2 regions of the Caballeronia zhejiangensis genome follow, and region 1 is predicted to be linked to the other one. Evidence: riboswitches for the same ligand, from Rfam matches in the RefSeq annotation. Region 1 holds a riboswitch; the other holds the start of a gene.

Region 1 (4,420 bases):
CTTCCGTGCAGTAAGGCAGCACCTTGAAGCCATCGCGGATCAGCTTGGCCGCCGCTTCGACGAGGCCGATCGGATCGGGCTGCAGCGTGTAGTCGTCGCCGATCAATTCCAGTTTGATCCACGGCGTCTCGAACACCTCGCGCGCCATGTGCGCGGTCGTGAGCACCTCGTCGACGCTCTGGCAGCCCGCCGTGTTCGGCAAAAGCGCGACGCCGTGGCGCTTGAGCACATCGAAGAAGCCGGCTTCCCCGGTCTCCGACTGACGGCGCAGCGCGACCGTGACCATGCCCGGCCGAGCGGCGTCGATGGAGTCGGAAAGCGATTGCAGCGACGGATAACGCGACGTGCCGAGCAGCACGCGGCTCGGAAACGTCTCGCCGTAGAGCGTGAGGACGTCGGCGGTGGAAATGGTCATGGTTCGATCCTTCGGTTCGGAGTTCAGCCGCCCGCGACGGGCGACACGACGTCGAGCTTGTCGCCGGCGACGAGCGTTTTCGTGGCGTGTTCGCCGCGCGCGACGAACTGGCCGTTCAGCGCGACCGCGAACGGCGGTTTCGCGCCGAACGCGGCGAGCGCGTCGGTGACGGTGGTGGCGTCGGGCAAATCGAAGACGCGCTGATTGATGTGGATGTTCATGGTTGTTTCCTGATGACTAGAGCGCTGGCGCAACCGCGAACTCGCCGTGCAGCAGTTCGGGCCAGCGCGCGGCGCTGCGGAAATCGGAGAAGGCCTCGGCATCGGCGATATCGCCGGAAGCGAGCGCGTCGGCGAGACGGCACGCGGCATCCGCGACTTCGGGCGCGATCATGAAGCCGTGCCGGTACAAGCCGTTCACGCGCAAGGTCCGCGCCCCGTCCCAGACGATCGCCGGCCGGTGATCCGGCAAGGTCGGCCGGCAATGCGAGTTCAGTTCGAGGATGCGCGCCTCGCCGAAACCCGGATGCACCGCGAACGCGGCGCTCAGCAGCTCGAGCGCCGAACGTACGCTCACGGGCGACATGTCTTCGCCCTCGACTTCCGTCGCGCCGATCACGTAGAGATCGTTCTCCTTCGGCGCGATGTAGAGCGGATAGCGCGGATGCAAGAGCCGCACCGGCCGCGTCAGCCCGATGCCCGGCGCGTGCACGCGCGCGACTTCGCCGCGAATGCCGCGCAGCGCGGGCCACGCGGGCTTCCCGCCGAGGCCGCGGCAATCGATGATCCAGCGCGCGTCGGGCATCGCATCGACGGCGGTGTTCCAGTGCGTACGCACGCCGCGCGCGGCAAGTCCGGCGGCGAGTGCGCCAAGCGCCTGACGGTTGTCCAGTTGGCCTTCGTTCGGCAGCAGCCAGCCCTGCGCGAAGCGCGTTCCGAGCGCCGGTTCGGCTTGCGCGACTTGCGCGCCCGCGAGCTTGACGAAGCCGCCGTCGACCAGATCGGCGGGCGAATTGGCCTTGAGACGGCGTTCGAAGAGCGGCGCTTCGGCGCGATCCGCGCCGTGCCAGACGACGAGCGTGCCGTTGCGCTGAAAGAAAACCGGCTCGGGCAATTGCGCGATGAGTTCAGGCCAGCGTTCGAGCGATGCCGCCCCCAGCCCGACGACGAGCGGCTCCGCGCTCGCCGCTTCCGCGAGCGGCGCGAGCATGGCGGCGGCGACCCACGCGGCCGACTGCGTGCCGGCGGCGTCGCCGCGTTCGTAAAGCGCGACGTCGTGACCCGCGCCCGCGAGTTGCCAGGCGACGAGCCGTCCGACGAGCCCGCCGCCGACGACGGCGAAATCCGGCCGGCGCGCGGCGCCCTGATCGATTCTGTTCATCAATTCGATGTCTCCATACGCGTAACGCTGCGCTGCACGATGGAGACGAAAGACGCGATCCCGATCGTGCTGGCGCGGCGCCACATCACGAGGACGAAATCAGCGGGAGAGACCGGCTCGGCAGCGCATGAAGCGCGCCGGGCGCGAAGAAAGGACTGGAAGAGACTGGAGGAATGGCGCGAGGCTCGCGCGGTCTCCGGAAACTTCCCTCGCCGGTATTACCCGGATCGGGTGCAAAGGGTCTCTCTCAGCCTCGCCGCGCTGCCGACCGTTCCGGCCGCCGATGCACGCGAAGCACCCCTGTTTCGTCGAGGGTCATTAAAACATGAAAGGCGAAGGCGCTGCAAACCGGGATTCCCCGCCTTTTATCGTGCGCGGCGGCACTCTGGCACAATGCCGCGAACATGGTTCGCAGGACGATCGCCCGAAATTAAGTGAGCGTTAAGCGAACCCCGGAACAATCTGCGGAGCCGGAAAACGCCGCGCGCGGCCCGGCCGCGGACGTAACAATCGGGCGCCACGAGGCGCATCAGCAGGAAGCTCATGACCAACACCCATACCGAAAGCACGCAGCAGAAGGCCGACGAAGTCTCGGCGTGGAGCCTCATCAAGCCCTACTGGGTGTCGGAGGAGCGCGGCTTCGCGTGGGGCCTTCTCGTCGCGATCATCGCGATCAACATGACCGTTGTGTGGATCAACGTCCGGCTCAACAGCTGGAACGCCGACTTCTACAACGCGCTGCAGAACAAGAACGTCAAGGACTTTCCGCATCTGCTGCTGATCTTCACGGGCCTCGCGTTCGCGTACATCCTGCTCGCGGTGTACGGTCGATATCTGCGGCAGATGCTCGCGTTTCGCTGGCGTCAATGGCTCACCAACCGCTTTCTGGAACAATGGCTCGGTGACAAGGCGTTCTACCGCATCGAGCGCGACCGCCTCGCCGACAACCCCGACCAGCGTATTTCCGACGACCTGCAATCCTTCGCCACCACCACGCTTTCGCTCTCGCTCGATCTGCTTTCGACGCTCGTCACGCTCGTCACTTTCATCACGATTCTCTGGACCATCGCGGGCGCGCTGACCTTCTCGCTCGGCGGCACGCCGATCACGATTCCGGGCTACATGGTCTGGGCCGCCGCGCTCTACGCGATTCTCGGCTCGCTGATCATCCAGAAGGTCGGGCATCCGCTCGTGTCGATCAACTATCAGCAGCAGAAGGTCGAGGCCGATTTCCGTTTCGGCCTGATCCGCGTGCGCGAGAACGCCGAACAGATTGCGTTTTATGACGGCATCGCGACCGAAACGGCGAACGCAAAGACCATCTTCCAGCGCATTCGCGACAACTGGTGGATGATCATGAAGTACACGAAGCGCATGACCTTCGTGCTGTCGTTCTACGGGCAGATCGCGATCATTTTCCCGATCATGGTCGCCGCGCCGCGCTACTTCGCGGGCGCGTTTTCGTTCGGCGTGCTGATGCAGATTTCATCGGCGTTCGGCACGGTCAGCGATTCGTTTTCGTGGTTCATCAACAGTTATTCGACGTTGGTCGAATGGCGCGCGACCGTGAATCGTCTGCGCGAATTCAAGCGCGTGATGCGCTCGACGCATATCCGCGAAGAAACGTCGCCGGCGACGGAGCGCGGCGGCATCAACCTGCACTACACGAGCACGCCGTCGCTCACGACGAATGGGCTCATGCTCGCGCTGCCCAACGGCACGCCGCTTTCGCGCGTGGCGAACGTGTCGATCGAGCCGGGTTCGCGCTGGCTGGTCGTCGGTCCATCGGGCTCGGGCAAGAGCACGTTGATGCGCGCGCTCGCGGGTCTTTGGCCGTTCGGCGACGGCACGATCGACGCGCCCGTCGACGCGAAGATGATGTTCGTCCCGCAGATGAGTTATCTGCCGATCGGCACGTTGCGCGCGGCGCTTTCGTATCCGTCGGCGGGCGGAACGTTCAGTGATGAAGAGTCGCGCGACGCGCTGCGTCTGTGCAATCTCGAGGCGTATGCGGATCGGCTGGAGGAAAGCGCGCATTGGGCGCGGAGTCTGTCGCCGGGCGAGCAGCAACGGCTTGCTGCCGCGCGCGTGCTGTTGCACAAGCCGGACTTCGTGTTCCTCGACGAAGCCACGAGCGCGCTCGACGCCGAGAACGAGCTGCATATCTACAACATGCTGGTCGAGCGGCTTCCGAAGGCGGCGATTGTGAGCGTGGCGCATCGCGAGTCGGTCGCGATGTTCCATGATTACAAGATCGAGATCGAGAGGGCGATGGCGGAGGTTTGACCCGTCCGCGCTCAAAAGCAAAAGGCCACGCAATCGCGTGGCCTTTTTGCATGAAGCGTCGAGCGACGCTTACCGCGGCAACTCGCTCGATCCCATCAGATACGCATCCACCGATCGTGCGCACTGACGTCCTTCGCGAATCGCCCAGACGACCAGCGACTGCCCGCGACGCATATCGCCGGCGGTGAAGACTTTATCGACCGACGTGTAATACGCCTTGTCGCCTTCGGTCGCGGCGCGCACGTTGCCGCGCGCATCCTTCTCGACGCCGAACGCATCCAGCACCGGCGACACCGGCTGCGTGAAGCCCATCGCGAGCAGCACGAGATCGGCCTTCAT
Region 2 (4,420 bases), 1.4 Mb from region 1:
AGTCTTGCGTCGTCGCCGGTACGGCGTTCTTGTAGGCCACGCCCGCCATCGTCGGGCTGACGGTCGAGATGTTCGTGCCCGGCGCGACGAGATAGATGTCGAGGTTCGGCGCGTTCGTCGATGCGTTGAACGCGCGCACGCGTGCGCTGCTCGATAGCAGGCCCTTGTCGAACGGATCGTCGATCACCGCGATCGACGGCACGAAGCCCGCGTCCGGCAGCGCGATCACCGTGTATTCGTGCCCTTTCGCCGCGTTCGAGATGGTCGTGTCGGTGGCGAGTTGCGTCGTCGTGTTGACGGCGGCGTAGGAAAAGTTGTGCTGGCCCGTGTCGATGTTCGCGAAGTTCGTCACCGCCTTATAGGCGAGATTCGGCTGCAGGATCTTGCTGTTGTCGTAGAAGTCGACGTTCGGGCCGCTCGGGATCGCGTGGATGAAATGGACTTGCGGCTGAGTGACGCCGATTTCCTTGCCGACGTCATCGGAGCTTCCGCCGCAAGCGGAGAGCAAAGCGGCGACGGCGGCAAGCGCGGCAGCGGTGCGGATGAGCTTCATGGTTTCACCTTCCTTTGTTTTGATTTGATTTGATCGGCCACATCGTCATCCGGGTCCGGACGATTAGGCATCCGCAGGACTTTGCGCGCTCGCTCGCCGGGCCCGATTCGGGTTTCCCTCTTGCCATTTCGATCGATCAGATTTGCCGTCGAAGTGGCGCATGCGTTGAGCAATGAGCATGCCCCGAGACGGTGCGACGATGGCGTGTATCGGCCGCTGAGGCCCGTCCGGAAAGGGTTTCGAATTCGTTAGAGGAATTGCTCGGGATGCGCGAAGACCCCGCGCGGTGCTGCATCGATCAATGCAGCGTCGCCGCGTGACGAGAAGCGGTTTTTACAAGGATGGTGCGTTCAGAGAAGCCCCCGCCGCCGCTGATCAAACCAGAACGAAAGCCCAACGGAAAGCAGAATTACAACCGTCGCAATCACGGTCCATTGCGTGACGATTTCCCCGAGCAGCAGCGCGCCCAAACCAACCGCCACCACCGGATTCACATAAAGACAACTCGTCGCGACGATCGTGCTCGTATTGCGTATCAGAAAGTTATACGCGACATAAGCGGCCATCGAACCGATCACGACGAGATACAAAAACGAGAACCCCGCGCCGACGCCGACGCTCGCCAACCGCTCGCCCGATGCGAACGCGATCGCCGTCGCGATCAATCCGCCCAAACCGATCTGCAGCGCCGTCGACATCAGCAGATCGGAAGGCTGCGGCAGGCGCGTCGCCAGATGCGCGCCGCCCGCCCAGAAGATCGCGGCGCACAGAATCGCCAGCGTGCCGACCGTCGAACTCGGCGAGGGATCGCCGTGATTCAGCAGCACGATCCCGAGCAGACCCAGCGCCACCGCGAACCACTCGCCTTTCGCGACGCCGCGTCCGCTGAGCGCGGTGAAGATCGTCGCGAAAAGCGGCACCGTCGCGACCATCACGGCGGCCGTGCCGGTCCCCACGGTCCGCATGCCGTAAGCCATCATCCCGCTCGACAGACCTTCCAGCAACGTGCCGACGATCGCCGCGTTGCGCACTTCGCGCGCGCTGGGCCACACCGACTTGCGATGCACCGCGATCAAGAATAGCCCGATGCCCGCGAACAGATTGCGCAGCCCGCCGAGCATCAACGGCGGAAAAGATTCGAGCGCGAGATGGATGCCGAGATACGTCGATCCCCAAACGAGATAGACGACCGTCAGCGCAAGCGCGACCTGCCCCTTGAAAGAGCGCGGCGCGCGAAACGGAAAACGGTCAGGGAAGCTGAACGGCAGGCGCGGCGGAGGCAGAGCGGACATGCATCACTCCGCGGCGACGGCTGCGCGCCGGAGAAAAACGGGCAAAACCAGACAGAACGACATGGCGTAAAGCAAAGGGGAATGGCGCGAGGAAGGACCGCGCGACCTTCGGGAAAACCCGGAAATCCGCGGCGCCCGACATTATGCAGTAAGCGCTCGCATCCATCGGCTCATTTTCGGGATGGTTGCCAAGACGCCACGCCGCGGTGTAACGTGTCGGCTGCTAACGCGGGGGTCCTGCGTTGCACATCGCGGTTTCGTGCGGTTTCATCGGCGAAGCGCTTCGTGTGGCGTGGGTGAGAAATACCCTTTGAACCTGATCTGGATAATGCCAGCGCAGGGAAGCGTTCGGGTTCCATAGGCCGCAGTCCACGCCACTTCAACCGAACCCGTACCTTTCCATCTCGTTCCTCCCTGTTTAGCTCCTGAGTCACCACGAGCTACGACATCGCTCGTGCTGAAAAAAATCGTCCCTTAGGAGATCAAGCACATGAATGCCAACCCGAAGTTCCTCTCGGAAAACGCCGTCGTCGATGCCGCCGCCATCGCGCCGCTGCCGAACTCGCGCAAGGTCTATGTCGAAGGTTCGACGCCCGACATCCGCGTGCCGATGCGCGAGATCACGCAATCCGACACGCCCGACGGCTTCGGCGGCGAGAAGAATCCGCCCGTCTACGTGTACGACACGTCGGGCCCGTACACCGACCCCGACGCGCAGATCGACATTCGCAGCGGTCTGCCCGCGCTGCGCGGCGCGTGGATCGAAAAGCGCGGCGACACCGAGGAACTGAGCGGCCTGTCGAGCGAGTTCGGCCGCGAGCGCGCTGCCGATCCCAAAACGGCCGAACTGCGCTTTCCGGGTTTGCACCGTCATCCGCGCCGCGCGCTCGCCGGCAAGAACGTCTCGCAGATGCACTACGCGCGGCAAGGCATCATCACGCCGGAGATGGAGTACATCGCGATTCGCGAGAACCAGCGTCGCGCGGAGTATCTCGAAAGCCTGCGCACGAGCGGCCCCAACGGCGAAAAGCTCGCGAAGATGATGGGCCGCCAGCACGCCGGACAAGCCTTCGGCGCGGCGGCGTTCGGCAAGGACGCGGCGAAGGAAATCACGCCTGAATTCGTGCGCGAGGAAGTGGCGCGCGGCCGCGCGATCATCCCCGCGAACATCAATCACCCGGAAAGCGAGCCGATGATTATCGGCCGCAACTTCCTCGTGAAGATCAACGCGAACATCGGCAATTCGGCGGTCACGTCGTCGATCGGCGAGGAAGTCGACAAGATGACGTGGGCGATTCGCTGGGGCGGCGACACGGTCATGGATCTGTCGACCGGCAAGCACATCCACGAAACGCGCGAGTGGATCATCCGCAATTCGCCGGTGCCGATCGGCACGGTGCCAATCTATCAGGCGCTCGAAAAGGTGAACGGCAAGGCCGAAGACCTGACGTGGGAAATCTTCCGCGACACGCTCATCGAGCAGGCGGAGCAAGGCGTCGATTACTTCACGATTCACGCCGGCGTGCGCCTGCAATACGTGCCGCTGACCGCGAACCGCATGACGGGCATCGTGTCGCGCGGCGGCTCGATCATGGCGAAGTGGTGCCTCGCGCATCACAAGGAAAGCTTCATTTACGAGCACTTCGAAGACATCTGCGAAATCATGAAGCAATACGATGTCTCGTTCTCCCTCGGCGACGGCCTGCGCCCCGGCTCGATCTACGACGCCAATGACGAAGCCCAGCTCGGCGAACTGAAGACGCTCGGCGAACTGACGCAGATCGCGTGGAAGCACGACGTGCAGGTGATGATCGAAGGCCCCGGCCACGTTCCGATGCAGCTCATCAAGGAAAACATGGACCTGCAACTGGAATGGTGCGACGAAGCGCCCTTCTACACGCTCGGGCCGCTGACGACCGACATCGCGCCGGGTTACGACCACATCACGTCGGGCATCGGCGCTGCGATGATCGGCTGGTTCGGCACCGCGATGCTCTGCTACGTCACGCCCAAGGAACACCTGGGGCTGCCGAACAAGGACGACGTGAAGGAAGGCATCATCACGTACAAGCTCGCGGCGCACGCGGCCGATCTCGCGAAGGGTCATCCGGGCGCGCAGGTGCGGGACAACGCGCTGTCGAAGGCACGCTTCGAATTCCGCTGGGAAGACCAGTTCAATCTCGGTCTCGATCCGGACAAGGCGCGCGAATTCCACGACGAAACGCTGCCGAAGGATTCCGCGAAGGTCGCGCATTTCTGCTCGATGTGCGGCCCGCACTTCTGCTCGATGAAGATCACGCAGGACGTGCGCGATTTCGCGGCGAAGCAAGGTGTCAGCGAAAGCGAGGCGCTCGCCAAGGGCATGGAGACGAAGGCGATCGAGTTCGTGAAAAAGGGCTCGGAAATCTATCAGCCGACCTGAAGCTTCTGACTCGCTGACAACGGCCTGTCGCACAGCGCGTGCGGCAGGCCGTTTTTTATGTGTGCGCCGGGCGCAAAGCCTTGTCGGGCCTGAATGAGCGGTTCATCCGACGATTCGGGCATCTTTTCTGCTGGTTGAGTGCGTGAACCGGCG

Evidence for each region. A riboswitch is a leader RNA that binds a small molecule or an ion and turns the genes downstream of it on or off. The one in region 1 is predicted to bind thiamine pyrophosphate.
Region 2: linked by a shared signal. The riboswitch ahead of thiC (phosphomethylpyrimidine synthase ThiC) and the one ahead of LDZ23_RS12595 (FAD-dependent oxidoreductase) in region 1 are both predicted to bind thiamine pyrophosphate.

The regions. Positions count from the first base shown of each region.
Region 1 is NZ_CP084283.1:2,628,901-2,633,320, forward strand. Features, by position in the region: gene LDZ23_RS12585 (thiazole synthase) at 1-415, opposite strand, end outside; gene thiS (sulfur carrier protein ThiS) at 439-636, opposite strand; gene LDZ23_RS12595 (FAD-dependent oxidoreductase) at 653-1,795, opposite strand; TPP riboswitch at 1,983-2,107, opposite strand; gene LDZ23_RS12600 (ABC transporter ATP-binding protein/permease) at 2,339-4,081, shown strand; gene LDZ23_RS12605 (glutamate synthase subunit beta) at 4,151-4,420, opposite strand, start outside.
Region 2 is NZ_CP084283.1:945,439-949,858, reverse strand. Features, by position in the region: gene LDZ23_RS04425 (DUF4397 domain-containing protein) at 1-553, opposite strand, end outside; gene LDZ23_RS04420 (EamA family transporter) at 904-1,845, opposite strand; TPP riboswitch at 2,066-2,206, shown strand; gene thiC (phosphomethylpyrimidine synthase ThiC) at 2,336-4,267, shown strand.